DNA from 2 places in the Mesorhizobium sp. M0051 genome. Region 2 is predicted to be linked to the other one. Evidence: predicted binding sites of a transcription regulator. Region 2 holds the regulator's gene; the other holds the start of a gene.
What was found. The regulator LexA, encoded in region 2, represses DNA repair genes until DNA is damaged. The targets are predictions, from matches to a motif close to TGTTCNNNNTGTGTTCNG.
Positions count from the first base shown of each region.

Region 1 (14,924 bases), on a different contig from region 2:
GATGGCGACCAGCGATTTTTCGGTGCGCGTCAGATCCTGGACCCGCGTCGTCGGGTCGAAATCGCAGCCGACGAGCTTCAGCGCCTCATGTGCCCTCGCCTCGGTCGATCGCCAGTCGATCAGGCCAGAGCGAAGCGAAAAGCCTTGGGCGAGGCCGACATTTTCTCCAACCGTCATCCATTCGATAAGACCGAGATCCTGGTGAATGAAGGCGACGGACTGGCGCTGGTTCGGCCGCGGCGGGCGATGGTGGTAGGGCTCGCCGCGAAACAGGATTTGGCCGCCATCCGGCCGGTAGATACCGGCGAGCGTCTTGATCAGCGTCGACTTGCCGGCGCCATTCTCGCCAAGCAGTGCCAGGATCTCGCCCTTGTGCAGATCGAGCGACACGTCAGAGAGCGCGCGGGTGCCGCCGAACTCCTTGGTGATCGACTTGAACTCGATCAGTTTTTCCTCAGTCAAAAGCGTTCCTCCCGAGATCGCCAAATGATGTTATCGATAACATTTCTGAGCGTCAAGCGACAAATCTGGGCTCGCCGCTTAGCTGGTCTTGCCGTCGAGCAGGCGCATCATCTCAGCCGAATCCCTTGGCCCCAGTCCAGCCGCGCAGAGCAGGCGGTGGATCTCGACCACCTGCCCGGTCATCGGCATCGGCGTCTTGGTTTTCAGCGCGAAGGCCTGCAGCGAATCCAGATCCTTCAGCATATTGTCGATGCGGCCGGTCGGCGAAAAATCGCGGGCAGCGAATTTTGCCATGAACTCCTGCATGATGCTGGAATCAGCCCGCCCGCCCTTGAGTGCCGCGGGAATTGCCTTCGGGTCTACGCCGCCGGCTTCGGCAAGCTTCACGGCTTCGGCGACAGCCTGGAACAGTACGGCGCAGAACAGCTGGTTGATCAGCTTGGTCGTCTGCCCTGCCCCACTCGGGCCCATGAGAGTGTAGTTGGTGCAGAGGTGCCGCATCACCGTGCGCGCCTGTTCGAAGTCTTCAGTCTCGCCACCCGCCATGACGGTCAGCCTGCCGGCCAGCGCGCCGGGAACGCCGCCCGAAAGCGGACAATCGAGCCATTTCATGCCGGTCTCGGCAGAGAGCTTCCTAGCCATCTCAGCGGTGTCGGCCGGGTCGATCGACGACATGTCGATCAGCAGCTTGTCGGGCGATGCCGCAGTCGCGACACCGGCATCGCCGAACACCACCGAACGCACGATATCGGCATGGTTGAGACTGAGAATGACGAAGTCGTTCGCTCGCGTTGCCTCGGCGACCGACGCGGCGGCAGCCGCACCCTTTGCAGTCAGCGCTGCAACCTTGACCTTGTCCAGATCGAACACCGTCACGGCTAGCCCAGTCTCGATCAGGCGGGTGGCGATCGCTGACCCCATGATGCCGGCGCCGACAACGGCGACTTTTGTTGGTTGCGTCATTTCAACGTGCCTCTTTCCTTCATCCTGGCAGGGTCGACCCCAAGTGCACCCAGGCCCTGCAACACTCTATCGGCAATCGTGTCGACAGGCGCGTCGATGTCCACTGTGACCACCAGCGGTTCGTCGCCTGGATGCTCCAGTGTGGCGAACTGGCTGTCGAGCAGCGCCGGTGGAAAGAAGTGGCCGCGGCGCTCGGCGAGCCTGGCTTGCAGCAGCGAGCGCGACCCCTCCAGGAATACGAAAAACAGCGACTCGCCCGCCGCATCGCGAAGCCTGTCGCGATAGGATTTCTTCAACGCGGAACAGCTGACGACTAGCCCGCGACCCTCCTCACGAGCCTGGCGCAAGGCTGCGCCGACCAGATCCAGCCAAGGCCAGCGATCGCCGTCTGCAAGCGGTATGCCCGCCGACATCTTTTCGACATTGCTGCGCGGATGCAGCGTATCGCCTTCAACGAAGGCAAGGCCAAGCCGTGCGGCGATCTCGACGCCAACTTTGGTCTTGCCGCAGCCGCTGACACCCATCACGACGATGAGCGCGGGTTCAAAGGCAGGTCGTGATGCCACCGTCGACATAGAGCGTGTGTCCATTGACAAAGGATGAGGCCGGTCCAGCCAGAAACACCGCCGCGCCGACAAGTTCGCCGACGTCGCCCCAGCGACCAGCCGGTGTGCGGTTAGTCAGCCACGCCGAAAATTCGGGATTGTCGACAAGCGCCTGGTTGAGCGGCGTCTTGAAGTAACCCGGCGCGATGGAATTGATCTGCAAGCCATGCTTCGCCCAATCGGCACACATGCCGCGCGTCAGGTTGCGCACCGCGCCTTTCGTGGCCGTATAGGGCGCGATGTTCGTCCGTGCCAGTTCGCTTTGCACCGACGCGATGTTGATGATCTTGCCGCGCCGCCGCGGGATCATGTTCCGCGCCACCGCTTGTCCCACGAAGAACACGCTGGAGATGTTGGTGCGCAAGAGTTCCTCCCATTTGTCAGCGGGGAAATCCTCGAGCGGCATTCGGAACTGCATGCCGGCATTGTTGATAAGGATATCGATGGCGCCGATCGTCGCCTCGATCTCCGCGACGCCGTTCGCCACCGCTGCATGATCGGTGACGTCGAAGACGGCGCTATGGACCTTGTGTCCCTTCGCTGTCAGTGCATCCGCGGCCGTTTTTATTTTTTCGGCGCTGCGCCCGTTGAGCACGATTTCGGCGCCGTGCTGCGCCAACCCCTCGGCCAGCGCCAGGCCGATCCCCTGTCCCGAGCCTGTGACCAGCGCCCGCATGCCGGTCAAATCAAACAACGAACTGCCCAAACGCTCCTCCTGAGCAATGTTTCCTGAAGCGGCCGCGATTTCCAACCTACCTGCCGCCAGTCCCTATTGACATGAATGTTATCGATAACATAGTCAATTGGAAAAATGCACAGGAGATGACGCCGTGACCGACATTTTGATGACAGGTCCCTATCCGGATTGGGACATGGGAGATCTTGAAGCGAAATATCGCGTCCACAAGCTTTGGCAGTCCGAGGACAAGGACGCGCTGCTCTCAAGCCACGCCGGCGCGATCCGCGCCATAGCTACGCGTGGCGAGCTTGGCGCAAGTGCTGCGCTGATGGCGAAGCTGCCGCAGCTTGAAATCGTTTCCTGCTACGGCGTGGGCACCGACGCCATCGACCTTGCCTATGCCCGGGCGAACGGCATTCGTGTCACCAATACACCTGATGTTCTAACCGAGGACGTAGCCGATATCGGCATCGGGCTGCTGCTCGCCGTGGCGCGAAAAATCCCGCAGGCCGACGCCTACGTACGCGATGGAAGCTGGCGCAAGGGCAATATGGGGCTGGTCACGCGTGTCTGTGGAAAAAGGCTGGGCATTGTCGGCATGGGCCGCGTCGGTGCGGCGGTGGCGAAGCGCGCCGCTGCATTCGACTGCACGATTTCTTATTTCGACAACCGCAAGCGCGACGATCTTCCCTATACGTTCGTCGGCGATCTGCTCGAACTGGCGAGCGATAGCGAATTTCTAATCGTAACGCTCGCCGGCGGCGAAAGCACGAAACACATGATTAATGCGTCGATCCTGGCAGCGCTCGGAGCAGACGGTATCGTCATAAACATTTCGCGCGGCAGCACGATCGACGAGACCGCGTTGCTCGCGGCCCTGGAATCCAGTGCCATAAAGGGTGCCGGGCTCGACGTGTTCTGGAACGAGCCAACCATCGACGAGCGCTTCCTGAAGCTTACCAACGTCGTGCTGCAACCGCACCACGCCAGCGGCACGGTGGAGACCCGCAAGGCCATGGGTCAGCTCGTTCGCGATAATCTCGCGGCCCATTTCGGCGGACAGACCTTGCTGACACCGGTCGTCTGAGAAAGGATCACATCATGAAGTCGATCGTCATCCACGCCGCAAAAGACCTGCGGATCGAGGAGACCGATCCGGGCTCCCCTGGCGCCGGCCAGGTCGAGATTGCGATCGAAGCTGGCGGCATCTGCGGCTCGGACCTGCATTACTACAATCACGGCGGTTTTGGCGCGATCCGCCTGCGCGAACCGATGATCCTCGGCCACGAGGTCGCCGGCACGGTGAGGGCCATCGGCGGTGGCGTTTCCGCGCTGGCCATCGGCGACCGCGTCGCGATCTCGCCTAGCCGACCCTGCAATGCCTGTCGCTACTGCCTGCAAGGCATGCAGAACCAATGCCTCGACATGCGCTTCTATGGCAGCGCCATGCCGATGCCGCACATCCAGGGCGCCTTCCGCCAGCGCCTGGTCGCCGAGGCGTGGCAGTGCCACAGAATAGCCGACCACATCTCCGTCAACGAAGCCGCGTTTGCGGAGCCCTTCGCGGTTACCCTGCATGCCATGAACCGCGCCGGCTCGATGCTCGGCAAGCGGGTTCTGGTCACCGGCTGCGGGCCGATCGGCGCGCTTTGCATCCTCGCCGCACGAGCCCACGGTGCGCGCGAAATCGTCGCCACTGATGTCATGGAGGGCGTGCTGGCGAAGGCCCTGGAGATCGGCGCCGATCGCACCATCAACGTCGCGACAAACAGCGAAAAGCTCGCCGCCTACAATGTCGACAAGGGTAGTTTCGACATGATGTTCGAGGCCTCCGGCAATGAACGCGCGGTGCGTGCTGGGCTTGATGTCCTGAAGCCGCGCGGCGTGCTCGTGCAGCTCGGGCTCGGCGGCGATCTGTCGATCCCGCAGAACCTCATCGTCGCGAAAGAGATCGAGATGCGGGGCACTTTCCGTTTCCACGAGGAGTTTGCGCTCGCCGTCGACCTGATCAATCGCCGCCGGGTGGACGTCAAACCGCTACTGACGGGCATCTATCCTCTCGACGAGGCGGTCGCGGCTTTCGACATCGCCGGTGACCGAAACAAATCCATGAAGGTTCAGATCGCGTTCTGAAGATCCTTCGGTTGCGCTGGAGGCACATCGCCTTAAATCACGTCGGCGCCAACCGCCGCCAGCGCAGCGTGTGCCACATCGAAATCCTGCTCGCCGGTTCCCGAACCGACGCCGATGCCGCCCGCAAGGCGTCCGCCGAAGCGGATCGGCAAGCCCCCAGGCAAATTGGTCACGCCGCCCTGCGAAGCGATACCGGCTGAGAGCGCCGCTTCGAACGCCATGCCGCCAGTAGCGGCGTTTATTGACGCTGCGGTGCGCGCCTTCGCCTGCGCCGTACGCATGCTGAGGAACCGCGCGCCATCCATGCGCAGGCTGGCGAGGACTTCGCCGCTCGCATCGACAACCACGAGACATTGCGGCACGCCCATCGTGACGGCGCGCGCTGCTCCGGCTGCAACGGCTTTCAAAGCACCGTCATGCGTGAGGGTGATGGTCTCGCGAAACATCGCTATTGGGCTGCCCTTCGCTGCGTTTGAATCCATGCAGGAACTCAGGTGCTTTCGCGCTCGACGACGCGATAGCCGGTGAGCACGATTTCTTGGCCGTGTCGTTTCTCGTCGCCTCGGATCACCTGGATCAATCTGCGAGCGGCCTGTTGCCCGATCCCGTAGCAGTCGACATTCACGGTGGTGATGCCGGGATGGCAAAAGGCGGCTACCTCGTAGTCGCCGAAGCCGGCAATGGCGATGTCCTGCGGGATCCGCATGCCCCGGCGCTTGCATTCCATCAGTGCGCCGAAGGCCGAAAGGTCCGAAACGCAGAGTACGGCTTGCGTGTCCGGCCAACGCTCCAGCATGCTGACGACGGCCTGGCCGCCCTGCTCGATGGATATCGGCGGCACGCCAAAGGAAACGAGGCGCCCGGTCGGCAGGCCGAGCTCCTCAATGGCTCTGACAAAGCCTTCGCGCCGCTGGCTGCCGCGCGTGTCGCGCGAGGTCGTGCCACCGATGTAACCGAATTTTCGGTAACCCTTCCTGGCGAGCGTCTTGACGAGAAGCCCCATCGCCTCCTCGTTGGAGAAACCAACCACTTGATCGATCGGCTTTACCGGCAACTCCCAGGTTTCGACTACTGGAATGCCGGCGCTTTTCAAAAGGCGGCGGGCGCGATCCGTGTGAGCGCCGCCGGTCAGGATGATGCCTTCCGGCCGTCGGCGGAGCATCGCTTCGATCAGCTTTTCCTCCTTCTCGACCGTATAGTCGGTGTAGCCGAGCAGAAGCTGGAGCCCCGTGCTCTCCAGTTCATCCGTAATGCCGCGCGCCGTGTCGGCGAAGTTGGAGTTGTTGAGTGACGGAACCATCGCGGCAACAAATCCAGTCTTGCGCGAGGAAAGGCTGCCGGCCGACTGGTCAAGCACATAGCCGAGGTCGTTGACCGCGACCATGATCTTTTCCCGCGTCGCCTTGGAAACGCGACCGCCTTCCTTCAGGGCCCGCGAAACCGTCATGGTCGACACACCCGCCCGCAGCGCCACGTCGACCATCGTCGGAGCGTAGCTCTCGCTCGGTTTCGATGAGGCTGCCTTGGCCATCAGCGCTCTCTACCGGCCGGCCACGCCGGCCTGACAGAGGTAAGCGCCAGACACTCAGTCACGGGGTTTGTCTGGCGTCCGGCCGCGTTCATCACCACCTCTCAGAATCGGATCGACTTCGATATGTTATCGATATCACCGAGAGCTGGCAACAACCAGGTCGTGTCCGCCTTGGGTTTCGGTCTCTGGAGATTTCCCTCCCAATATTCCAGACTGCCCTTTCCACTCGCCTTAGGCACAGCTTTGCGCCACAATCTCGGCCAGACCGGCTCGCGGCTTCCTGAAAGCAGACCTACCGGCGATGCCGCTGGAGCTCGGACCCCCATGGAAACCTACCGCCCGCGCCGCTCGGTGCTTTATATCCCGGCCTCCAACGACAGGGCGCTGGCCAAGATCGCGCAGCTGTCCTGCGACGCCATCATCATCGACCTGGAGGACGCAGTCGCTCCAGCCGACAAGATCGCCGCTCGCGGGAAATTGGCCGCGATTTTCGCCGGCCATGCCGACAGGCGTTGCGAGATGATCGTGCGCATCAATGCGGTGGCCAGCGAGTGGGGCGCCGACGACCTGCTGGCCGCCGCAAGCTGCGAGCCCGACGGCATTCTGCTGCCCAAGGTCGATACGCCGCGCGACCTGCTCGAGGCCGGCGATGTGCTCGATGACAACTTCGCCCCCGACAGCGTGAAACTATGGGCCATGATCGAAACGCCCAAGGCCATGCTCAACATCGGCACCATTGCCGAACTTGGCCGCGATCCCGCCGCTCGGCTGGCTTGTTTCGTTGCCGGAACGAACGATCTGGTCAAGGACACCGGCGTGCTGGCGACGCCGGACCGGCGCTACCTCGTGCCATGGCTGATGCATATGGTGCTGGCCGCGCGGGCCGGCGGCATCGACATGATCGACGGCGTTTCCAACGATTTTCGCGATCTCGACGCTTTTGCCCGTGAGTGCACGGAGTCGGCGGCCATGGGATTCGACGGCAAGAGCATCATCCATCCGGCCCAGATCGAAGCCGCGAACCGCGCCTTCGCGCCGTCCAAGGAAGCGGTGGCGGAGGCGCGCCTGATCAAAGATACCTTCGCCCTTGCCGAGAATGCCGGCAAAAGCGTGATTGCGCTGAACGGCAAGATGGTCGAGCGGCTGCACCTGGCGCAGGCCGAAAAACTGCTGGCAAAGGCGGCCGCCACCGGCGCATGATATCGGGCTTGCGGGCCGTGGTACTCACGACAGGACTGAAAAATGAAGCTCTACCGCTTTCTGACTGGCCCGGACGATGCCAGCTTCTGCCACAAGGTGACGGCCGCCCTGAACAAGGGCTGGCACCTGTTCGGCTCGCCGACCTATGCCTACGACAAGAAAGCCAAGACGATGTGCTGCGGCCAGGCAGTGGTCAAGGATATCGACGGGCAGGAATACGGGCCGGACACCAAGCTCAGCGACTGGTAATCGGCGCTCGCATCCACAGCCACCCGGCCAGCCAGGCGATCGCTGCCGCAAGCGTCATCAAGCCCAGGTCAAGCGCCAACTCCGGCACCAACGCCCGGAGCGCGATAGGCACCGCGCCAATGATATAGAGGGCGAGTGGAATGCGCGGCACGCCTCTTGCAACGACAAGAGAGGTTACAAACGCGAGCGTCCCGAGCAGAAAAAGAACTGAACTGACGACCAGAGCCAGTCCGAGAGGACCGGCGCGCAGCTCGATGATGGTCGCCAGAGAAAGTTTCGAAAATACGAGATTGATCACCACTTCCACACCTACCAAACTTGCCAATGCAACGAAGTTGATAACGAACGCGATGGTACCGAACAGGCCCGCGCGCCGGCCAAACGCAAGAAACAGGCCTACGACAAGACCAAGCGCCAATATCTCGGCGACTGGCGCGAGAAGTTGCGTCAGATCGGTGGTCGCGATGAGCGCGCTGCGTTTGGCCGCGTTGACCAGAAGAATAAGCGCGCTTCCCACCCCGGCGACGGAGGCAAGCCGATAAAGCTTGGCGCTGGGCGCAGCCGCCCTCGACTGGACAGTCGCGGAATTCTCCTCGTGCTCGGGTTCTTCGGCTGGCCTCTGAAGCGCAATGAGCGATTGCGGACGGCGAGGTTCGGCGGTTCTGGCGAGCATGTTCGTCTCCTCAGGGAAAACGGCAGCCGCGAAGACCGCAGGCCTGTTCCGATCCCATTTGTAATCACTGATTACATGCTCTTGCCTGCGTTGTAAACGCCGATTACATTAATCGCGGATCGTGCTACGACGCGTGAAGTAGCTCTACGGAACGAAGGAAAAGAGATGGCAAAAGCCAAGACGCCTCGCCGCACCAGCTACCACCATGGCAATTTGCGGGACGCGCTGATCGATGCTGCAATTCAACTTGTCGAGGAAGGCGGCCCCGACAATGTGAGCGTGCGCGAAGCCGCAAAGCGGGCCGGCGTTTCCCCCGGCGCGCCCTTCCGGCATTTTCAATCGAAAACAGCGCTGCTGACCGCGGTAGCCGAACTGGCCATGAGCCGGCTGACAGAGGCCGTGGCCGATGCACTTTCAGAAGTCGACAGCGCAGATCCCATCGTGGCCTTCGAAGCAATCGGACAAGGCTATCTGGAATGGGCGATCGCCAATCCCACGCATTTCCAGGTCATCAGTTCCCGAACGCTGATTGATTTCGACGGGTCGGACAGTCTTCGCGGACAGAATGAGGCCATTCGCCGGAAGATGATCGACCTGCTGACCCAAGCACAACAACAGGGTAAGCTGGCTGCGAACGCAGACTTCGATCATCTGGTTCTTGCCGCTCGTGCATTTGTCTATGGCTTGGCACGAATGGTGGTTGATGGTCATTTTTCGCAGTGGCATCCGTCCGAGCCGCCATCGCTCGCCCTGCGGAAGGCGCTGCATCTTTTCATCAGCCGGATGACCAACCTCTCTGAAGCGAAATCTTAGAAGCCTTTGCCGCCGCTGAGTTCTGGATCGACTTGAGTGGAGTGGACATTTCACGCGGCTAGGAACCAGTTACTCGGCCGCCTCTTCGATCTTCTCCATGTCGTCATCGGACAGTCCAAAATGATGGCCGATCTCGTGAATCAGCACGTGGGTGACGATGTCGCCCAGCGTCTCTTCGTTCTCGGACCAGTAGTCGAGGATGGCGCGGCGGTAGAGCGTGATGCGGTTCGGGCCTTCGCCGGTCTGCGGATTCCAGCGCTCGGCGATGCCGCGTCCTTCGAACAGGCCGAGCAGGTCGAAGGGCGTTTCCAGCGACAGATCGTCCATGATCTCGTCGGTCGGGAACTCGGCGATCTGGATGACGATCTCGCCGGTCAGCTTGCGAAAATCCTCCGGCAGATGGGCATAGGCCTCCAGCGCGAGGAACTCCATTTCGTCCATGGAGGGCGAGAGTTCGTCGTGCCAGGTGCGGGTCTTGTAGATGCGGGCCATGCTTTGTCCTTTGATCCGGGCATATAGGCTTTCGCACCGGAATCGGCAAATGAACGGGCTGATGCGCCTGCACCATCAGGTGGAGAGGAATAAATTCCCCATGACTCCGCTTGACTCTTCCGGCACCCTCTGGAATCTATAGGGAACATAACAGGAACAATTGTGAGTGGAAGCTGACCGTCATGGCGATGACCGCCGTGGCGCGGGAAACTGTTTTTGCCCTGCGCCGCCAGATCGCGAAAATCGAGGGAACGCTGCCCGAGCGCCTGCAGGCGCCGGCCGCAGCGACCCTTGATGCTGACGTCAACACGGATGTCGCATCCAATACCGACCTCACAATCGTCCGGCGCGGCATTGCCGCGGCTTTGCCCGATGCGTACCTGCCCACCGGTGTCGAGCGTCTCGATGCTGCCCTGAGTGGCGGCCTGCCGAAGGCAGCCCTGAGCGAAATCCATGGCACGCAAACCCGCGATGCCGGGGCCGTCGCCGGCTTCGCCCTGTCGCTCACCAGCCTGATCCTCAAGCAGGCGCAAGGGCTGCCGGTGCTGTGGATCGGCACATCGGAAATTTTCCGCGAGGCGGGCTTTCCCTATGCCAGGGGGCTTCACGCCTCGTTCGGCATCGAGCCGGAACAATTGCTGTTTTCCGAGGCGCCAAAACTCGTCGATGCGCTGTGGGTCGCCGAGGAGGCGGCCCGGATGACGGCGCTCGCCGCCGTCATCCTCGAAATTCGCGGCAATCCGCAGCGGCTGGACCTGACCGCGACGCGCCGGCTGCATGCGCGGGCGCAAGGTGCCGGCCGGCCGGTGTTCCTGCTGCGGCAGGCGGCAGAGCCCGAACCGACGGCGGCCCCCATCCGCCTCATCGTCGCGGCGGCGCCGGCAACGCCGCGTGACACCATTGCCGGGCCGCTCGCCGGCTCGATCGGCCACCCGGCCTTCACCCTCACCATCGGCAAGAGCCGCACGGCCCTGCCTGGACAATTCACACTGGAGTGGAACCCCGATGAACGCGCATTCGACGAAAAAGCGGGCGACGAAAGAGCGGGCGACGATAGAAGGGGCGAAGAGAGAGGCCGGGCAAAGAATCCTGTCCCTCTGGTTTCCCTATCTGGCAGTGGAACGGATCCTGCGTCAGCGTCTGGGGCGGTCCTGGCGTTCCCGGCCGTCGGATCACCTGCCGCCATCTCGCCCACCGCTCGTGATCAGCCATCGCGACCGCAACGCGCAACGCATCTCGGCCCTCGACGAGCGGGCTGAGGCGCTGCACCTGAAGCGCGACATGGGCATTGCCGATGCGCGCGCCATGCATCCGTCGATCGACATCGTCGAGGCCGATCCGGAGGCCGACCGCCGCCTGCTCGAAGGCCTTGCCGACTGGTGCGACCGCTACACCCCGCTGGTGGCGCTGGACGGGGCGGACGGCCTGTTTCTCGACGTCACCGGCTGCACCCATCTGTTCGGCGGCGAACGCGCCATGCTGGACGACATCCTGTCGCGCTTCTTCCATCAGGGGTTTGACGTTCGCGCCGGGCTTGCCGCGACACCGGGGGCGGCCTGGGCGGCGGCACGGTTTGCCGGTGACCGCATCGTCGATGGCGGCGAGGAGGAAGCGCTGCTCGCACCCCTGCCGCTGGCCGCGCTGCGCATCGAGCCGGCGACCCGCGCCAGCCTGGAAAGCGTTGGCCTGCGCACGGCGGGCGCCGTCATGGCGGCACCGCGCGCGCCGCTCGCCCGCCGCTTCGGCGCCTTGCTGCTTTTGCGCCTCGACCAGGCGCTTGGCCGTCTCGACGAGGCGGTGTCGCCGCGCCTTCCCGTCGCGCCGCTTTCGGTCGAACGCCATCTCGCCGAGCCCGTCACCCTGACCGAGGACATCGAACGTCTGGTGGGCATGCTGGCGACGACCTTGAAGACCGACCTCGAGCGCCGCGGCGAGGGCGCCAGGGCGCTGGCGCTGCTGCTCTTTCGCGTCGACGGCGCCGTCAGCCGCATCGCCATCGGCACCTCGCGGCCGATGCGCGAGCCCCGGCTGATCCAGAAATTGTTCCACGAGCGGCTGGCGGCGCTCGAACAGGATATCGATGCCGGCTATGGCTTCGATCTGGTGCGGCTTTCGGTGCTGACATCAGCCGCTTTCGACATGCAGCAGGCCGACCTTGCCGGCGAGGTGATCGACGACGGCGCCGATATCGCGCTGTTTGCCGACCGCATCCGCGCCCGGCTCGGCGATGGCGCGGTCCTGCAGCCGGTTGCCGTCGAAAGCCATCTGCCGGAGCGCGCCGTCGCCACGATCCCCTTCACCGAAGCGCCGCGCCGGACCACGCCGCCGAAGAGGCCGGACAGGCTGCAGGCGCCGAAAACCATCTTCCCGCCGGAACGGCCGATCCGGCTGTTCCGCTCGCCCGAACCCATCGATGTGCCGGCCACCGAAATGCCGGAGGGACCGCCGCTGAACTTCCGCTGGCGGCGCGCGCTCTACCGGGTGACGCGGGCCGAGGGGCCGGAGCGCATCGCCGCGGAATGGTGGCGCGAGACGCCAGGCGACGAAGCGGCATCGACACGCGACTATTTCCGCATCGAGGATGCCGACGGCCGCCGCTACTGGCTCTACCGGCAAGGCCTTTACGGCGGCGCTTCGCAGGTCCCGCCGCGCTGGTTCCTGCATGGTGTCTTCGCATGAACGCGCTGACCGTCATTCCCTATGCCGAGTTCGGCATCCAGTCGAATTTCTCCTTCCTGCGCGGCGCTTCCAAGCCGGAGGAACTGGTGGTCGCCGCCAAGCTTTTGGGCTTTTCCGCGATCGGGCTTGCCGACCGCAACACGGTGGCTGGCGTGGTGCGCGCCTGGCAGCAGGCCAAAGTGGAAAAGCTTTCCTACCACCCCGGCTGCCGGCTGGTTTTTGGCGACGGCACGCCGGATATTCTCGCCTATCCCAGGGACCGCAAGGGCTGGGGTCATCTCTGCCGCATGCTCACCCAAGCCAACCTGCGCGATGAAAACGAAAAGGGCGCCACCCTTCTCCAGCGCAGCGACCTGCTCGAATGGGGCGATCTGATGTCGCTGGCGGTCCTGCCCGATCTGACGGCGGGGGCGCAAGACCGTCTCGCCTTGCTTCGTGATCTCAAGCATCGTTTCGGCCGGAACCTGCGGCTTGGCGTTTCGCCCGACTATGCCGGCAATGACCGTTTCCGGATCGAGCAGGCAGCGGCGTTTGCCGAGAGCGCCGGCATCCCGCTGATGGCGACCAACGACGTTCTCTACCACACGGCCGAACGGCGCCCGCTGCAGGACGTGCTGACCGCGATCCGCCTCAACACACCCGTCTCCGAGGTCGGGCTGCAACTGGCCGCCAATGCCGAACGCCACCTGAAGCCGCCAATGGAGATGGCGCGCCTGTTCCGCAGGCATCCGCAGGCACTGGCCGAAACCTTGCGCTTTGCGCAGGAGCTGACTTTTTCGCTGAGCGATCTCCAGTACAACTACCCCGACGAACCGACGGAATCGGGTCTCGGGCCGCAGGCCGAGCTGGAACGGCTGGCGCGGGAGGGGGCTGCCGAGCGTTATCCTGCAGGTGTGCCCGCTTCGGTGACCAAGCGCATCGCGGAAGAACTCGCTCTGATCGAGCGCCTCAACTACGCCCGCTATTTCCTGACCGTCTACGACATCGTCAAGTTTGCCCGCAGCCAGGACATTCTCTGCCAGGGACGCGGCTCGGCCGCCAATTCGATCGTCTGCTTCTGCATCGGCATCACAGAAGTCGGGCCGGACAGGATCGACACGCTTTTCGAGCGCTTCATCTCCGAGGAGAGGAACGAGCCGCCGGATATCGACGTCGATTTCGAGCATGAGCGACGCGAAGAGGTCATGCAGTACATCTATACGAAGTATAGCACCAAGCGCACGGCATTGGCCGCCGCCGTCATCAGCTACCGCGGCCGTTCGGCGCTGCGCGAAGTGTCCAAGGCGATGGGCCTGTCGGAGGATGTCAGGGCGTCCCTGTCCGGCTCGATCTGGGGCTGGTCGACCTCGGAACTCGGCGAAAAGGAAGCCCGCGCCGGCGGGCTCGATCGCGCCGATCCGGTGTCGCGGCATGTGTTGGAACGCGCCAACGAGATCATGGGATTTCCCCGCCATTTGTCGCAGCATGTCGGCGGCTTCGTCATCACCAGGGACCGGCTCGACGAGATCGTGCCCATCGTCAAGACGGCGATGGACGAGCGCAAGATGGTCGAATGGGACAAGGACGATCTCGACGCGGTGAAGATCCTGAAAGTGGACGTGCTGGCGCTCGGCATGCTGACCTGCCTGAAGCGCGCCTTCACCTTGCTGGAGGAGCACTATCCCAATGCACGGGATAAATATGGCCGGCCCTATGTGCTGGCCACGCTGCCGCCCGAGGACAGGAATGTCTACGACATGATCTGCCGCGCCGACACGCTCGGCGTCTTCCAGATTGAATCCCGTGCCCAGATGTCGATGCTGCCGCGCCTCAGACCGCGCGAATTCTATGATCTCGTCATCGAGGTGGCGATCGTGCGGCCCGGGCCGATCCAGGGCGACATGGTCCACCCCTATTTGCGCCGCCGACAGGGCAAGGAGAAGGCCGAGTATCAGAAGGCGGAATTGAAGGAGATTCTCGGCAAGACGCTGGGCGTACCGCTGTTCCAGGAACAGGCGATGAAAATCGCCATAGTCGCCGGCGGTTTCCGGCCGGGCGAGGCCGATGAACTGCGCCGCGCCATGGCCACCTTCAAACGCACCGGCACGATCGGCAATTATCGCCGGCGCATGATCGACGGCATGGTTGACAAGGGATACACCAAGGACTTCGCCGAGCGCTGCTTCAAGCAGATCGAGGGCTTTGGCGAATACGGCTTTCCCGAAAGCCACGCCGCCTCCTTCGCGCTGCTGGTCTATGCCTCCTGCTGGTTCAAGACCTTCTATCCCGACGTGTTCTGCGCCGCGATCCTGAATTCGCAGCCGATGGGATTTTACCAGCCGGCCCAGCTGGTGCGCGACGCCCGCGACCATGGCGTCGACATCCGCGACGTCGACGTCAATTTCTCGGTCTGGGACTGCACGCTGGAGAAAGCGCCTTTCGATCCGGCCCGCATTCTCGCGCGCC
Region 1 covers NZ_JAMYUT010000031.1:20,994-35,917, reverse strand. The annotation lists gene NKJ90_RS26540 (sugar ABC transporter ATP-binding protein) at 1-462, opposite strand, end outside; gene NKJ90_RS26535 (NAD(P)-dependent oxidoreductase) at 541-1,425, opposite strand; gene NKJ90_RS26530 (gluconokinase) at 1,422-2,000, opposite strand; gene NKJ90_RS26525 (SDR family oxidoreductase) at 1,969-2,706, opposite strand; gene NKJ90_RS26520 (2-hydroxyacid dehydrogenase) at 2,876-3,796, shown strand; gene NKJ90_RS26515 (L-idonate 5-dehydrogenase) at 3,811-4,842, shown strand; gene NKJ90_RS26510 (GlcG/HbpS family heme-binding protein) at 4,875-5,324, opposite strand; gene NKJ90_RS26505 (LacI family DNA-binding transcriptional regulator) at 5,333-6,373, opposite strand; gene NKJ90_RS26500 (HpcH/HpaI aldolase/citrate lyase family protein) at 6,698-7,573, shown strand; gene NKJ90_RS26495 (DUF1737 domain-containing protein) at 7,616-7,822, shown strand; gene NKJ90_RS26490 (hypothetical protein) at 7,809-8,495, opposite strand; gene NKJ90_RS26485 (TetR/AcrR family transcriptional regulator) at 8,661-9,308, shown strand; gene NKJ90_RS26480 (metallopeptidase family protein) at 9,378-9,800, opposite strand; gene NKJ90_RS26475 (ImuA family protein) at 9,983-11,059, shown strand; gene NKJ90_RS26470 (DUF6504 family protein) at 11,001-12,479, shown strand; gene NKJ90_RS26465 (error-prone DNA polymerase) at 12,476-14,924, shown strand, end outside.
Region 1: NKJ90_RS26475 (ImuA family protein) is a predicted target of LexA. The motif match lies at 9,942-9,959, and genes of this name have one in related genera.

Region 2 (14,924 bases):
AGCTTGAAGATATGGCCGTGGTGGCGAGCGATTTCGGGTTCGAACAGCTCTTTGCGTCCGGCACGAAGGCGCTCGAATGTACCGGCCTCGTCGCGCTCCATCAGAGACGAATAGCCCACTACATCTGCGGCTAGAATCGCGGAAAGCTTGCGGTCCATTGTTGGCCTGGCCCCGGCGGAACATAGCATTGGTTGTTCCGATAAGAAACTGACCTCACCAGCACTCAGCAAATCCCTATTTTCCGCGCGTTCATTGATGGCTGATGCGGCGACGGTTGACCAATATCGTATTCTACCACATTCAAGACATTCGAGCTTACCTGTCGGAATGGCTCGTTTGGGTCATGGATGTGAATTCGGCCGAGCGGGTGGGAGCATATTGCCTTCTCCGGCGACTTCCTTTGGGATCGAGCAGCCAAAGCAGCCGGCCGGAAAGCTCTCAATCTGTCCGCGAAACAGCGGGCAGCATGACGATGTTCAAGCTTCGTTCCCCCTTAGCGTTGTTTAGCGGGAAACCAACGCTATGCCCTATATAAAAGTCCCTATTCGCTACTGGCTATTCGCTATTCGCTCCCATCACCGCTTGGCGATCGGCACGTAGTCGCGCTCCGGCGCGCCGGTGTAGAGCTGGCGCGGGCGGCCGATCTTCTGGCGCGGATCCTCGATCATCTCTTTCCACTGCGCGATCCAGCCTACGGTGCGGGCGACCGCGAACAGCACGGTGAACATCGTGGTGGGGAAGCCCAGCGCCTTCAGCGTGATTCCGGAATAGAAGTCGACATTCGGGTAGAGCTTCTTCTCGATGAAATAGGGATCGGTCAGCGCGATCTTCTCCAGTTCCATAGCGATGTCGAGCAGCGGATCGTCCTTGATGCCGAGCTCGCCCAGAACCTCGTGCGCCGTCTTCTGCATGATCTTGGCGCGCGGATCGTAGTTCTTGTAGACGCGGTGGCCGAAGCCCATCAACCGGAACGGGTCGTTCTTGTCCTTGGCGCGGGCGATGAACTCCGGGATATTATCGACATGGCCGATCTCGCCCAGCATGTTGAGCGCCGCTTCATTGGCGCCGCCATGGGCCGGCCCCCACAGGCAAGCAATGCCGGCGGCGATGCACGCGAACGGGTTGGCGCCAGAAGAGCCGGCGAGCCGAACGGTCGAGGTCGAGGCATTCTGCTCGTGATCGGCATGCAGGATGAAGATGCGCTCCATGGCGCGCGCCAGCACCGGGTTGATCTTGTATTCCTCGCATGGCACGGCAAAGCACATATGCAGGAAATTGGCGGCGAAATTCAGCTCGTTCTTCGGGTAAATGAAGGGCTGGCCGATGTGGTATTTGTAGGCCATCGCGGCGATCGTCGGCATCTTGGCGATTAGCCGCATCGACGCCACCATGCGCTGATACGGGTCGGAGATGTCGGTGGAATCGTGATAGAAAGCCGACAGCGCGCCGACCACGCCGCACATCACGGCCATCGGGTGCGCGTCGCGGCGGAAGCCGGTGAAGAAGCGCGACATCTGTTCGTGCACCATGGTGTGGCGCGTCACGCGGTAATCGAAATCGTCCTTCTGCGCCTTGGTCGGCAATTCACCGTAGAGCAGGAGATAGCAGACCTCGAGGAAGTCGCCGTGTTCGGCCAACTGGTCGATCGGGTAGCCGCGATGCAGCAGTATGCCGGCGTCGCCGTCGATGAAGGTGATTTCGGATTCGCAGCTTGCGGTCGAGGTGAAGCCGGGATCGTAGGTGAAGGCCCCGGTGGTGGTGTAGAGCGAAGCGATGTCGATGACGTCAGGCCCGACAGAACCGCTTCTCACCTTGAATTCATGGGTCTTGCCGGCGAATGCAAGCGTTGCCGTGGCCTCCTGGCCCTTGCCGCCCAAGTCCAGTTTTTTAGCAGCGTCGGTCATTGCAAACTCCTTCTTGTTTCCTCATGCCGGCAAAGGCAAAAATTCCGCAGAGCGACACGTTGAGATCACCGCAATGCGCGTATTCGCCACCGCATTTCAGGAGGTGCGTGCCAGATTGGGCCAAGGCCTAATGTTGCACTGCGAAACCCGCCTTTCAATGCCAATCTTCTTGGGCCAGTTTGCTCCTAATCGATTTGGTCTTCTATGCGCGCCAGGCTTTCCTCGCGGCCGAGCACGGCAAGCACATCGAACACGCCCGGCGAGGTGCTTTTGCCGGTCAAAGCGGCGCGCAGAGGTTGGGCCACGGCGCCGAGCTTGTGGCCACCAGCCATGGCAACCTCGCGGATCGCGGCCTCCGCCGAGGCGGCCGTCCAATCACTTGTAAGCCCATTCAAAGCTTCGTGAGCGCCGCGCAGGATCTTGCGGGCATCGTCATTGAGCAGAAGGGCCGCCTTGTCGTCGATCGGTAGTGGCCGGGTGGCAAACAGGAAGGCAGCACCATCGACGAGTTCGACCAGCGTCTTGGCTCGCTCCTTAAGGCCCGGCAACGCGGCCAGCAGCTGCGCCTTGTTGCTGTCGTTCAGGCGCGCGGCCATCGCCGGGCCGCCTTCGAGATAGGGCAGGGTGGCGATGAAGATATCGAACAGCTCGGCATCGCTCATGCGGCGCATATGCGCGCCGTTGATCGCCTCCAGCTTGGCGAAGTCGAATCGGGCCGCGCTTTTGTTGACGTCACCGATGTCGAACCAGGAGATCATATCGTCGATCGACATGATCTCGTCGTCGCCGTGGCTCCAGCCCAAGCGCGCCAGGTAGTTCAGCAATGCCTCCGGCAGATAACCCATGGCACGATAGGCTTCGACGCCGAGCGCGCCATGCCGCTTCGACAGCTTGGCGCCATCGGCACCGTGGATCAACGGGATGTGCGACATCGAGGGCACGGCCCAGCCCATGGCGTTGTAGATCACAGTCTGGCGCGCGGCGTTGGTCAGATGATCGTCGCCGCGGATGATATGGGTGACGCCCATGTCATGATCGTCGACGACGACTGCATGCATGTAGGTCGGATTGCCGTCCGAACGCAGGATGATGAAATCGTCGAGATCCTTGTTGGGGAAGCGTACCTCGCCCTGGACACGGTCATGGACAATCGTCTCGCCCTCGGTCGGCGCCTTGATGCGGATGGCACCCTTGTCGCCTGCAGGCGCCTCTGAGGGGGCGCGGTCGCGCCAGCGGCCATCATAGCGGGGCGGCAGGCCTTTGGCTCTGGCGGCCTCGCGCATCGCCTCCAGTTCGGCCGGCGTGGCATAGCAATAATAAGCCTTGCCCAGGCGCACGAGTTCCTCGGCCACCTCGCGGTGGCGCGGCGCGCGCTCGAACTGCGACACCGGCTCGCCGTCCCAGGTCAGGCCGAGCCAGGAAAGTCCGTCGAGAATGGCAGCCGTCGCCGCGTCGTTGGAGCGTTCGCGATCGGTATCTTCGATGCGCAGCAGCATCGTGCCGCCGGTGTGCCTTGCATACAGCCAGTTGAACAGCGCCGTGCGCGCGCCGCCTATATGCAGGTAGCCGGTGGGCGAGGGAGCAAAACGGGTGACGACCTTGTCGGACATGTAACTCTCGGAAACCATCTGAAGCGGGTGCGGTGCGCGGACTTTCGCGCGCCCGGCGTTCATGTAGCATAGGGTGTCGAGGGCGCAAGGGGCAGACCCGATGGCTGGACGAGGCTGGGGCTCGGATCAGGACGAGGACGCTGTCATTGGCGTCAGCGAGCGGTCCCTGTTTGCAGCGCCACTGCCAGCTTCATTGCCGCCGCCATCGCCCCTTGTGCCGGCACCCGACAAGGCGCCTTTGCAAGCCGGTGTCTCCGCCCCTGTTCCAACTGCCGAAGCCAGCAGGATCGTGCGCTTGCGCCGGCAGATTGGCCTGATATCACCGCCGCGCCTGCGCAATAGCTGGCCATGGCGGCGGGCCTGGAACTCGACCGAGGCGTGGCCTTCCTGCTGGTGCCGGTCTGCCTGGCAAGCGGGGCGATCGGCTATTTTTCGCTTGTGGCGGAGCCGGACTTCGCAAAGCCTGTCGCAGTTGTCATCTTGGCGGGGCTCTGTGCGCTGGTCTCGCGTTCCTGGCCGAAAACCCATATGTCCTTCATGGCGGCGCTTTTGTGTACACTCGGCCTGCTCGCCGCGAAGGTCGAGACATGGCGAGCCGGAACGCAGATGCTGGGCTCGGAAATCTCGACGCAAGTGACCGGCCGGGTCGTCTCGCTCGAACGGATGGAGAGCGGTCGCATCCGGCTGACAATCGACGTGGCATCGACTGCAAGGCCGAAACTGCGCTATGCGCCGGAGCGGGTGCGGCTTTCGGCACGCAATATCCCGGCGGACATGACCGCCGGTTCCCTGATCACTGGGTATGCCAAGCTGTTGCCACCGACCGGGCCGGTGCGGCCGGACAGCTACGACTTCTCCTTCGACAGCTATTTCGCCGGCATCGGCGGCAGCGGTTTCTTTCTCGGCAATCCAAAACTTGTCGTCACCGAGGACGATAGCATGCCGCTGGCGGCCCGGCTTTCCTCGGGGATCGAAAAAGCCCGTGAAGCCATTGCCGATCACATTAGGGGCAGCGTCGGTGGCGCCGAAGGCGAGATCGCCGCGGCGCTGATCGTCGGCGTTCGCGCCGGCATTCCCGATGACGTGAACGAGGCGATGCGGCGTACCGGCATCTATCACATCATCTCCATTTCCGGACTGCACATGGCGCTGGTCGCTGGCACCATCATGGGTTTGCTGCGTGGCGCCTTCGCCCTGTTTCCGGATTTTTCCGCGCGTCGCCCGGTCAAGAAGTATGCTGCGGCTGCCGCACTGTTCTCGATCGCCGCCTATCTTATCATCTCAGGCGTCGTCGTTGCCGCCGAGCGCAGTTTCATCATGCTGGCGGTGATGCTGATTGCCGTTCTTTTTGATCGGGCAGCACTGACGATGCGCAATCTGGCGATCTCGGCGATCGCGGTCATCATGGTGTCGCCGCATGAAGTGGTCGGCCCGAGTTTTCAAATGTCGTTTGCCGCGACGGCCGCGCTGGTCGGTGCCTATGCCGGCTGGGCGGATCATCGTGCGGGGAAGGCGAGGCCACCGCCGCCAAAGCGATCCTTGCCCGGCTTCCTGACGCGAAAATTCCTGCTGGCGGCAGGCGGCCTTGCCATGACCTCCATCATCGCCGGCAGCGCCACGGCGCTGTTTGCCATCTGGCATTTTCAGCGTGTGTCGCCGCTCAGCCTGTTCGCCAACCTGGCCATCATGCCTATCGTAACAGTCGTGATGTTCCTGGCTGTCGCCAGCGCGCTGCTGATGCCATTCGGGTTGGACTGGCCGGCCCTCTATCTGATGGGCAAAGGCCTGACGGTGATGATCGCGATGTCCGGATGGATTTCCGAGCGTTCGCCAGTCGACGCAATCGGTTTGATTTCGCAGCAATCCGTCGTGCTGGTGACGATTGCCTTGGTCATCGCGACGATGGCGACCACATGGTTGCGGCTCGCAGCGCTTCCCTTCGCGCTTGCCGGCCTGTTGACCGTCTCGGATACGCGCGTACCTGACGTGCTGGTCTCGGAGGATGCGAGGCTGGTGGCGCTGCCGATTGGCGGCGGCGAACTCGCGGTCAGCCGGGCCAGGCCGAACGAATTCACCGTCGACAACTGGAAGCGTGCGCTGACATCCGAAAGCATTATCGCGCCGGAGGTGTTCGACGAAGGCGACGGGCAATTCGACGTCGAGGATGCGGCTGAAATGCCGCCGGGAGCGCCATTCTATTGCACATCAGGCGTTTGTCTCGCCAGGCATCCGTCCGGAGCTATCATTGCCTATGTCGAGGACCGAAAGGACACCTGGAAAGCCTGCGGCTTCGCCGACCTGATCGTCATCAACGACGCGACGGCCTATGACGCTTGTCACAACCCGCTGGTTCTCGTCATCACCAAACGGCAACTGGCTCGCAATGGCAGTGCTGCCGTCTTCTTCGATCGCCAGTCGGCGACCACGCCGGCAACGGTCAGCTTTGCGGTGGGTAGGCCCTACCGGCCTTGGCACGTGCAACGCAAGTTTTCGCGTGAGGCGAGGGGCCTGCCGCCCTTCAAGAGACCGGACAAGCCCGTCGTTAAACCGCAGCTGCCTCAGTAACGGCGGATCAGGCCGACAAGCTTGCCCTGCACCTTGACCCGGTCTGGTCCGAAAATCCGTGTCTCATAGGCCGGATTGGCGGCTTCGAGAGCAATCGAGGCACCCTTGCGGCGGAACCGCTTCAGCGTCGCTTCCTCTTCATCCACCAGCGCCACGATGATCTCGCCAGGGCTCGCCGTATCGGCGTTGCGGATGATGACGGTGTCGCCGTCGAAGATGCCGGCCTCGATCATCGAGTCGCCCTTGACCTCCAGCGCATAGTGCTCGCCTCCCATGATCATGTCCGGCGGCACCGAGATCGAATGGGTCTGGTGCTGGATGGCATCGATCGGCACACCGGCGGCGATGCGCCCCATCACAGGGATCGACACGGCGGAGACCACGTCGTCGTCATTGCCGGCTGAAGGCATCCGTGAAGACGCCGGCTTGATCTGCCGGCCAAGGCCGCCCTGGCCGAGACTGGCCTGACCAAGACTGCCCTGGATGACGCTAGGCGAGAACTTTTTCGCCGCGTTGAGGCCGGGCGCGATCGAATCCGGCAGCCGCAGCACTTCCAACGCGCGCGCCCGGTTGGGCAGCCGGCGAATGAAGCCGCGCTCTTCCAGTGCCGTGATCAAACGATGAATCCCGGATTTGGAGGCAAGGTCGAGCGCCTCCTTCATCTCGTCGAAGGATGGCGGAATGCCGCTTTCCTTCAGGCGTTCATGAATGAACATCAGCAGTTCGTGTTGCTTGCGTGTCAGCATGGCGGCCCCCAGGGTACCTAAAACCAGAATCAGAAAACAAACCCAGAACAAACACTATATGTTCCAGTTGTGTTCTGCAACCGTTTAAAGTTTAATGAATCTGTTAAGGCCGCTGAAATTATTTGGCGCGCGCCAGCGCGCTTGGGTGATCACGGCATGCCGTCACAAGGCGCTTTCCGGCATTGAAATTGTTATGGTTAATGGGCTGCCGCCCATCGTTGGCCCAAGCTTTGGCATGAGCTGCCCATGGATCCGCGACGGGGCATTTCCAGCCTTCCATGCGTTCGTCTGCCGTGAACGAAACGAAGCCAAAATGCCAACCTTGGTTAATTTGTTGATGCCAGTGTTGGCCAGCAGCGGCAACCGGATTTGTGCACTGGAAATTCGTCCCTCCATCATCCGACCAAGAGGCAACGATGCGACAACAGTTGGGACGACTGCGTCAGGTCACGGCCTCCTTGACGGCGAAACGCTGGTCCTTCCATGCATCCGTTCGCAGAATGTCTTCCAGCACCTCGACCGCCAGCCACACGTCCTTGTAGCCGACATAGAGCGGCGTAAATCCGAAACGGATGGTTGACGGCGCGCGGAAGTCACCGATCACTCCGCGCTCGATCAGCGCCCGCACGATTTGATAGCCATGATCGTGAACGAACGACACCTGGCTGCCGCGCCTGGTCGCGTCGCGGGTGCTCTCCAGCGTGAGGCCATAGGCACCGCACTTCGCTTCGACGAGCTGGATGAACAGTTCGGTCAGCGCGACGCTTTTCTTTCGCAATGCCGCCACGTCGACGTCGTTCCAGATTGCGAGCGCACCTTTGAGCGCCCGCATCGACAGGACCGGCTGCGTGCCGCACAGAAAGCGGCGGATACCGGTGCCGGCAACATAGCCTCGTTCGAAGGCAAAGGGCCGTGCATGCCCCCACCAGCCGCTGAGCGGCTGGCTGATCGCGCCGTGGTGGCGTTGCGCGGCATAGATGAAGGCTGGCGCGCCTGGACCGCCGTTGAGGTACTTGTAGGTGCAGCCGACAGCGAAATCGGCTTTTGCATGATCGAGCTCGACTGGCAGAGCGCCAGCGGTGTGGCATAGATCCCAGACGATCAGCACTCCGGCCGCATGAGCTATGCGCGTCAGCGCCGCCATGTCGCGCAGTTCACCCGATTTGTAATTGACGTGGTTGACCAGCACCACCGCGACGCTTTCGTCGATCAGCTCTTCGATGGTTGGCGCGTCGACGCCCGCGAGGCGCAGAAGGACCCCATCGCGGGTCGAGGCAACGCCTTCGGCGATGTAGAGGTCGGTGGGAAAACTGTCAGCCTCGGCGACGATCGCCGATCGGCCGGGCCGCATCTCCATCGCGGCATGTAGCACCTTGTAGATGTTGATCGACGTCGTGTCGCAGACAACAGTCTGTCCGGCTGCGGCCCCGATCAAGCGTCCGAGCTGGTCGCCAAGTTCGATCGGCATCTCGAACCATCCGGCTGTATTCCAGGCCCGAATGAGATCCTTGGCCCATTCCTCGGTGGCCGCCTGCTGCAGCTCGCCGAAAACGGCATGCGACGCTGCCCCAAGCGAATTGCCGTCGAGATAGATCACCCCCTCCGGCAGAATGAAACGATCGCGCATGGCGCGGAGCGGATCCGTGGCATCCATCGCTTCGATTGCAGCGAGATCAGGAATTCCACTCATGGTCAGTCAGTCCTCGGTTGTTCGCGAAGGTTTTCCGCTGCAAGCGCGCCCTCGATGTGCCTGTTCTCATTTCGATTGTGTCAAAGCCGGGTACGGACTGCCCACAGCTCCGGAAACAGCACGACCTCGAGCATCTTCTTGAGATACGAAGCACCCGACGTGCCGCCGGTGCCGCGTTTCAGGCCGATGATGCGCTCGACCGTGGTGACGTGGTTGAAGCGCCAGCGGCGGAAATAGTCCTCGAAGTCGACCAGCTTCTCGGCCAGTTCGTAGAACATCCAGTAGCGCTGCGGGTCGCGGTAGATGGTCTGCCAGGCGACCAGAACCTCTTCATTCTCGGTTCGCGTCTCACGCCAATCCGTGCGCCTGGCATCGGTGCCGATGTCGAATCCGTTGCGCGCCAGAAGCAGCAGCGCTTCGTCGTAGAGCGACGGCTCCGCCAGGATCGCCTCCAGCTTGCCGCTGAGGTCCGGCCGGTGCTTGTGAGGGCCCAGCATGGCGAGGTTGCGGTTGCCGGCCATGAACTCTATGGCGCGATACTGCCAGGACTGGAAACCCGAGGACTGGCCGAGTGCATCGCGGAACTCGGTATATTCGCTGGGCGTCATCGTGCGCAGCACATCCCAGGCGTTGTTGAGCTGTTCGAAAATGCGGGCGACGCGCGACAGCATCTTGAAGCTTGGCTCGAGGCGATCGGCGCGGATCGAGCGGATCGCAGCGCCAATCTCGTGCAGGGCGAGCTTCATCCACAGTTCGGAGGTCTGGTGCTGGATGATGAACAGCATCTCGTCATGCGCCGAAGACAGCGGCGTCTGGGCCTCCAGCACTTTCTCCAGGTGCAGATAGTCGCTGTAGGACATGCTCTCCTTGAACGACATCTGTGCGCCTTCGGACGCCGGATCGTAGGGTTCGCTCAATTGATCTTCTCCGTGCGCAGCCGAAAACGCTGGATCTTGCCGGTCTGGGTCTTGGGCAGCGCGGCGATAAATTTCACCGATCGCGGATATTTATAGGGCGCGATCGTTGCCTTGACGTGGTCCTGCAGGCGCTTGGTCGTCAATGCGTCCGGCGCTACGCCCTGCACCAGCACGACGTGCGCTTCGACGATCTGGCCGCGTTCGGCATCTTCCGTGCCGATCACCGCGCATTCGGCAACATCCGGGTGCGACAGGAGTGCCGCCTCGACCTCGGGTCCGGCAATGTTGTAGCCGGCGCTGACGATCATGTCGTCGGAGCGCGCGGCGAAATGGAAGAAGCCGTCTTCGTCCTGCGTGAAGGTGTCGCCGGTGAGGTTCCAGCCGTCGCGGACGTAGTCCTTCTGCCTGTTATCGGCCATGTAGCGGCAGCCGGTCGGTCCGCGCACCGCCAGCCTGCCGGTCGCGCCGCGCGGCAGCTCGCGCATCTCCTCGTCGACGATGCGCGCCTCGTAGCCGCCCACCGGCTTGCCGGTCGACGCCGGCTTCATGTCGTCAAAGCGGTTGGAGATGAAGATGTGCAGCATCTCGGTGGCGCCGATGCCGTCGAGGATAGGCTTGCCGGTCTTTTGCGTCCACTCTTCGAAAACCGGAGCGGGCAAGGTTTCGCCAGCCGAAACGGCGACACGCAGCGATGACAGATCGGCCCCTTCATCCATGGCCTTCAGCATGGCGCGGTAGGCGGTCGGCGCGGTGAAGGAGACGGTCGCCTTATAGGTCTCGATGATGTGTATCATGTTGGGCGGCGTCGCCTGTTCCAACAGTGTCGCTGCCGCACCGAAGCGGAGCGGGAAGATGGCGAGCCCGCCAAGGCCGAAGGTGAAGGCCAGCGGCGGCGAGCCGACAAAGATATCGTCCGGTGTCACCCGAAGGATTTCGCGTGCGTACGCATCGGCGATGATCAGGAGGTCGCGGTGGAAATGCATCGTCGCCTTCGGCACGCCAGTCGTGCCCGAGGTGAAGCCGAGCAGCGCGACATCGTCGCGGCCGGTGTCGACGGCGGTGAACGTCACCGGCTTATCGAGAGCGGCACGGTCGAGTTCAGCATCATGGTTGGCGGTGCCGTCGAAGCCGATGACCTGTTTGAGGAACGCGCTGTCCTTGGCGCAGGCTGTCATCTCGTCCATCAGCCTGGTGTCACACAACGCGATGGTGATTTCCGCCTTGTCGACGATCTTGGCAAGCTCACCGGCGCGCAGCATCGGCATGGTGTTGACGACCACGGCGCCGACCTTGGTGGCGGCCAGCCAGCAGGCGACCATGGCGGGGTTGTTGGCGGAGCGGACCAGCACCCGGTTGCCCGGCTTGACGCCGTAGTTCTCGACCAGCGCGTGGGCTAGCCTGTTCGTCCAGTCGGACAGTTCCTTGTAGGTGCGGCGGCGGCCATTGCCGATCAGCGCGGTGTGGTCACCGAGGCCCCTCTCGACCAGCCTGTCCGTCAGTTCGACGCCGGCATTGAGACGTTCGGGATAATCAAAGCCGTCGAGCAGGAAATCCGGCCACTGCTCCGGAGGCGGCAGGTGATCGCGCGTGAACGTGTCGATATGCGCTGAAGGCCCAAGCATGTCGCCGCTATCCCGTCTGCTGCCTGGCCAGTGCGCGATGTGCCTGACCTGTGTGGTGGATTTGAAGTTCCTGTCTTTCGCGGGAGGTTTTCGTACCGCCAATCGTGCCAGCTCGACTATGCCACCGGGAAAGGACGAGCATCTACGGGGTCAGGGCAGCACAGCAGACCTCCCATTTCGTCGGCTGATCGTCTTGTCAGGATCGCACCAGTCGAAATTTGTTTCAAGCCTAAAATGTTTTGGCCTTGAAGCATTGACGCATGGCGTGCCGGTGGCCATTGCTAGCTCACAAGCGATGCCGTTTTGGGGGAGGCGCAGATGTTCGAACGTCACATTGTCGATTGGGATGATGCCTATGCCAACGGCGCGAACATCGCCGGCAGTGACCGCTGGCCGGCTGCGTGGGCGGAGCCAGCGCAAGCATTTCGTGATGCGCTCTCAATGGAGGGCCGGGCACGGCTCGACATCGCCTATGGTGACGGACCGCGCAATCGGCTCGATCTTTTCCTTCCCAATGTCGCGCCCAAGGGGTTGGTGGTAGTCCTCCACGGCGGTTACTGGCTGGAGACCGACAAGAACATGTGGTCGCACCTCGCCAATGGCGCGGTCAGCAGCGGCTTTGCCGTGGCGATGCCGTCCTACACGCTGTGCCCGGACATACGCATTGCCGGTATAGTCGGGGAAATCGGCGCGGCTATCGGCAAGGCAGCGGCAATGATCGACGGGCCGCTGATGCTGACGGGACATTCGGCCGGCGGCCATCTCGCAACTCGAATGGTGACGATATCAACGCCTCTGGCGGCCGATGTGGCGCGGCGCATACGCCATGTCGTTTCGATTTCAGGCCTCCACGACCTGCGTCCGCTTATGCGCACCGGGATGAACAAGGCACTGGCAATCGACGAAGGGGAGGCGCTGGCTGAAAGCCCGGCGCTGCTGCGACCCATGGACGGCGCCCGCATCACCTGCTGGGCTGGTGGTGGTGAGCGCGCCGAATTCCTGCGCCAGAACGCGCTGCTTGCCAACATCTGGACCGGCCTCGGCGCCACCACCAGCACCGTGGTCGAGCCCGACCGTCATCATTACAACATTGTCGATGGCCTTGCAGATCCGGCGCATCCGCTGACACAAGCCTTGATCTCGGAATAGCCGAGCACAATTTTCACAACTCTATTAAAGGTTTGCCGGAGCTTCTTCAGCGCAGCATCAGCACGCTACAGGCCTCGCCCGCAGCGGCTGCGGGGGCAAACGGCGCACGCACGATCAGCCCGTTGGCGTCGGCCAGCATTCTCAGCATCGAGGAATCTTGGATGCCGAACGGCGTCGCCACCAGCGCGCCATTGTCTTCCCTGACCACCGCCCGCACATAGTCCTGGCGCAGATCATTGGCCGGCATTGCGGCACCCAATCGCGCCGGACGAATGTCCTGGCGATAGTCGCGGCCACCGAGCCGCGCCAGCAGCGGCTTCAGGAACAGCTGCGAGCAGACCAGGCTTGCGACCGGGTTGCCGGGTAGGCCGATGCATCTAATGTCGCCAAGGCGGCCGAACATCAGCGGCTTGCCGGGACGCATGGCGATTTTCCAGAAGCCGAGCGTCATGCCTTCGCCGGTCAGCACGTCATGGATTAGGTCGTGATCGCCGACCGAGGCGCCTCCAAGCGTGACGATGACATCCGCGCCGGCACTGACCGCCTCTTTCACCAAGGCTGCAATCGCGTCCTTGCGGTCGGCGGCAATGCCGAGATCGAGCGCGTGGGCGCCGACGGATTGCGCTGTCGCGGCAACGCCATAGGCATTGGATGAGATGATCTGGTCCGGCCCAAGTTCGCTGCCGGGCGGCAACAATTCGTCGCCGGTGGCGATGATGGCGACCAGCGGCCGTTTTACCACGCTGACCCGGGAATGGTTTGCCGAAGCCGCCAGCGACAGCGCCGCCGGATCCAGCACGCGGCCTTTTTCCAGCAGCACGTCGCCTTTTGAAAAGTCGAGGCCGATGCGGCGGATGTTTCGCCCTTGGGCGGTTGGTTCGATCACTTCGACGTCGCTGCCACCGAGATCCCTGACATTTTCCTGGACGACAATGGTGTCGGCGCCTTCGGGCAGCGGCGCACCCGTGAAGATGCGCACGGCCTGAGCGTGGCTGACGGTGCCGTCAAAGCCGCGTCCGGCCGGCGCCATGCCGATCACCGAAAGTCGCGACGGCACCGACGCCACATCGATAGCGCGGACTGCGTAGCCATCCATGGCGGAAGCGTTGAAGGGCGGCTGGGTACGCAGCGCAACAAGCGGTTCCGCCAGCACGCGATCCGCCGCCTCGAACAGGGGAACGTTTTCGCCGGCCAAAGGTGCTGCACCCTCGAGCAGGCGCTCGAGCGCTTCGGCGATTGGAACCAGCGCCATCAGGCGCCTGCCTTGTACGCGCCCGACTTGCCGCCGGTCTTTTCGACCAGCCGAACGCCGGAGATGACCATGGCGCGGTCCACCGCCTTGGCCATGTCATATATCGTCAGACAAGCCACCGAAGCGGCGGTCAGCGCTTCCATCTCGACGCCCGTCTTGCCAGTGACGCGCGCCAGTGCCGTGACCTTTAGGCCGGGCAGGGCATGGTCCGGCTCGATGTCGACGGAAACCTTGGTCAGAAGCAGCGGATGGCAGAGAGGGATCAGTTCATGTGTCTTCTTCGCCGCCATGATGCCGGCGATACGCGCGGTGCCGAGCACGTCGCCCTTCTTGGCGTTGCCGGCGAGAATCGTCTTCAGGGTCTCGGGCTGCATCGCGACAAAGCCCTCGGCGATCGCCGTACGTGTCGTCTCCACCTTGTCGCCGACATCGACCATGTTGGCCTCGCCCTGCGCGCCGAGATGGGTGAGGCCTGATGTCATCGTCAGATCGCCATAGAGCGACGTGCGTCCGTTCGGACGCACAAAGTACGCTCTATCATTTTGAATCTATGCATCGTGCTCTCCGAAAATCGATTCCGATTTTCGGGCCGATGCATCTGGCGCCTTGCCCGTCAGAAGCAGGCGTGTCGCCGTGACGACGTCCTGTTGCCGCATCAGGCTCTCGCCGACCAGAAAGGTGCCGATGTCGCTCTTTCGAAGCCTGAGGCAATCGTCATGCGAGAAAATTCCGCTCTCGCTGACCAGCAAGCGGTCCGCCGGCACCATCGTCGCCAGCCGCACTGAGGTCTCGAGGCTAGTCTCGAACGTGCGCAGATTGCGGTTGTTGATGCCGATCAGCCGCGACGACAGCTTTAGCGCGCGCTGCGTCTCGGCCTCGTCATGCACTTCGACCAGTGCATCCATGCCAAGTTCGAACGCCGTGGATTCGAGGTCGCTGGCCAGGGTGTCGTCGACGCTGGCCATGATGATGAGGATGGCGTCCGCACCCCAGGCGCGGGCTTCGTAGACCTGATACGGGTCGAATAGGAAATCCTTGCGCAGCGCGGGCAGGGCGACGGCGGCTCGCGCCCTGGTGAGAAATTCAGGCGCACCCTGGAACGACGGCGCATCGGTCAGCACCGAAAGACAGGCAGCGCCGCCTTTCGCATAGGCCTGTGCCAGCGCTGGCGGGTCGAAATCGGCGCGGATCAGGCCCTTGGATGGGCTCGCTTTCTTGATCTCGGCGATCAGCGCAAAAGCGCCGGATTTGCGCTTCGCTTCGAGCGCGGCAAGAAAGCCGCGCGGTGCATCGGCATCCTTCGCGCGCGCCTTGATTTCGGCGAGCGGCACATGTGCCTTTGCCGCTGCGATCTCGTCGCGCTTGTAGGCCTCGATCTTGCGAAGAATGTCAGACACGTTCTATCCGTTCGAAATCTCGACCAGCCTGTCGAGCACTTGCAGCGCCCGGCCGCTGTCGATGGCTTGCGC
Region 2 covers NZ_JAMYUT010000010.1:103,264-118,187, forward strand. The annotation lists gene NKJ90_RS12880 (adenylate/guanylate cyclase domain-containing protein) at 1-158, opposite strand, end outside; gene gltA (citrate synthase) at 576-1,904, opposite strand; gene gltX (glutamate--tRNA ligase) at 2,090-3,514, opposite strand; partial or broken gene NKJ90_RS12895 (ComEC/Rec2 family competence protein) at 3,615-6,079, shown strand; gene lexA (transcriptional repressor LexA) at 6,073-6,825, opposite strand; gene kynU (kynureninase) at 7,268-8,515, opposite strand; gene kynA (tryptophan 2,3-dioxygenase) at 8,596-9,432, opposite strand; gene NKJ90_RS12915 (AMP-binding protein) at 9,429-11,054, opposite strand; gene NKJ90_RS12920 (hormone-sensitive lipase) at 11,373-12,203, shown strand; gene NKJ90_RS12925 (molybdopterin molybdotransferase MoeA) at 12,250-13,455, opposite strand; gene moaC (cyclic pyranopterin monophosphate synthase MoaC) at 13,455-13,937, opposite strand; gene trpC (indole-3-glycerol phosphate synthase TrpC) at 14,004-14,852, opposite strand; gene trpD (anthranilate phosphoribosyltransferase) at 14,856-14,924, opposite strand, start outside.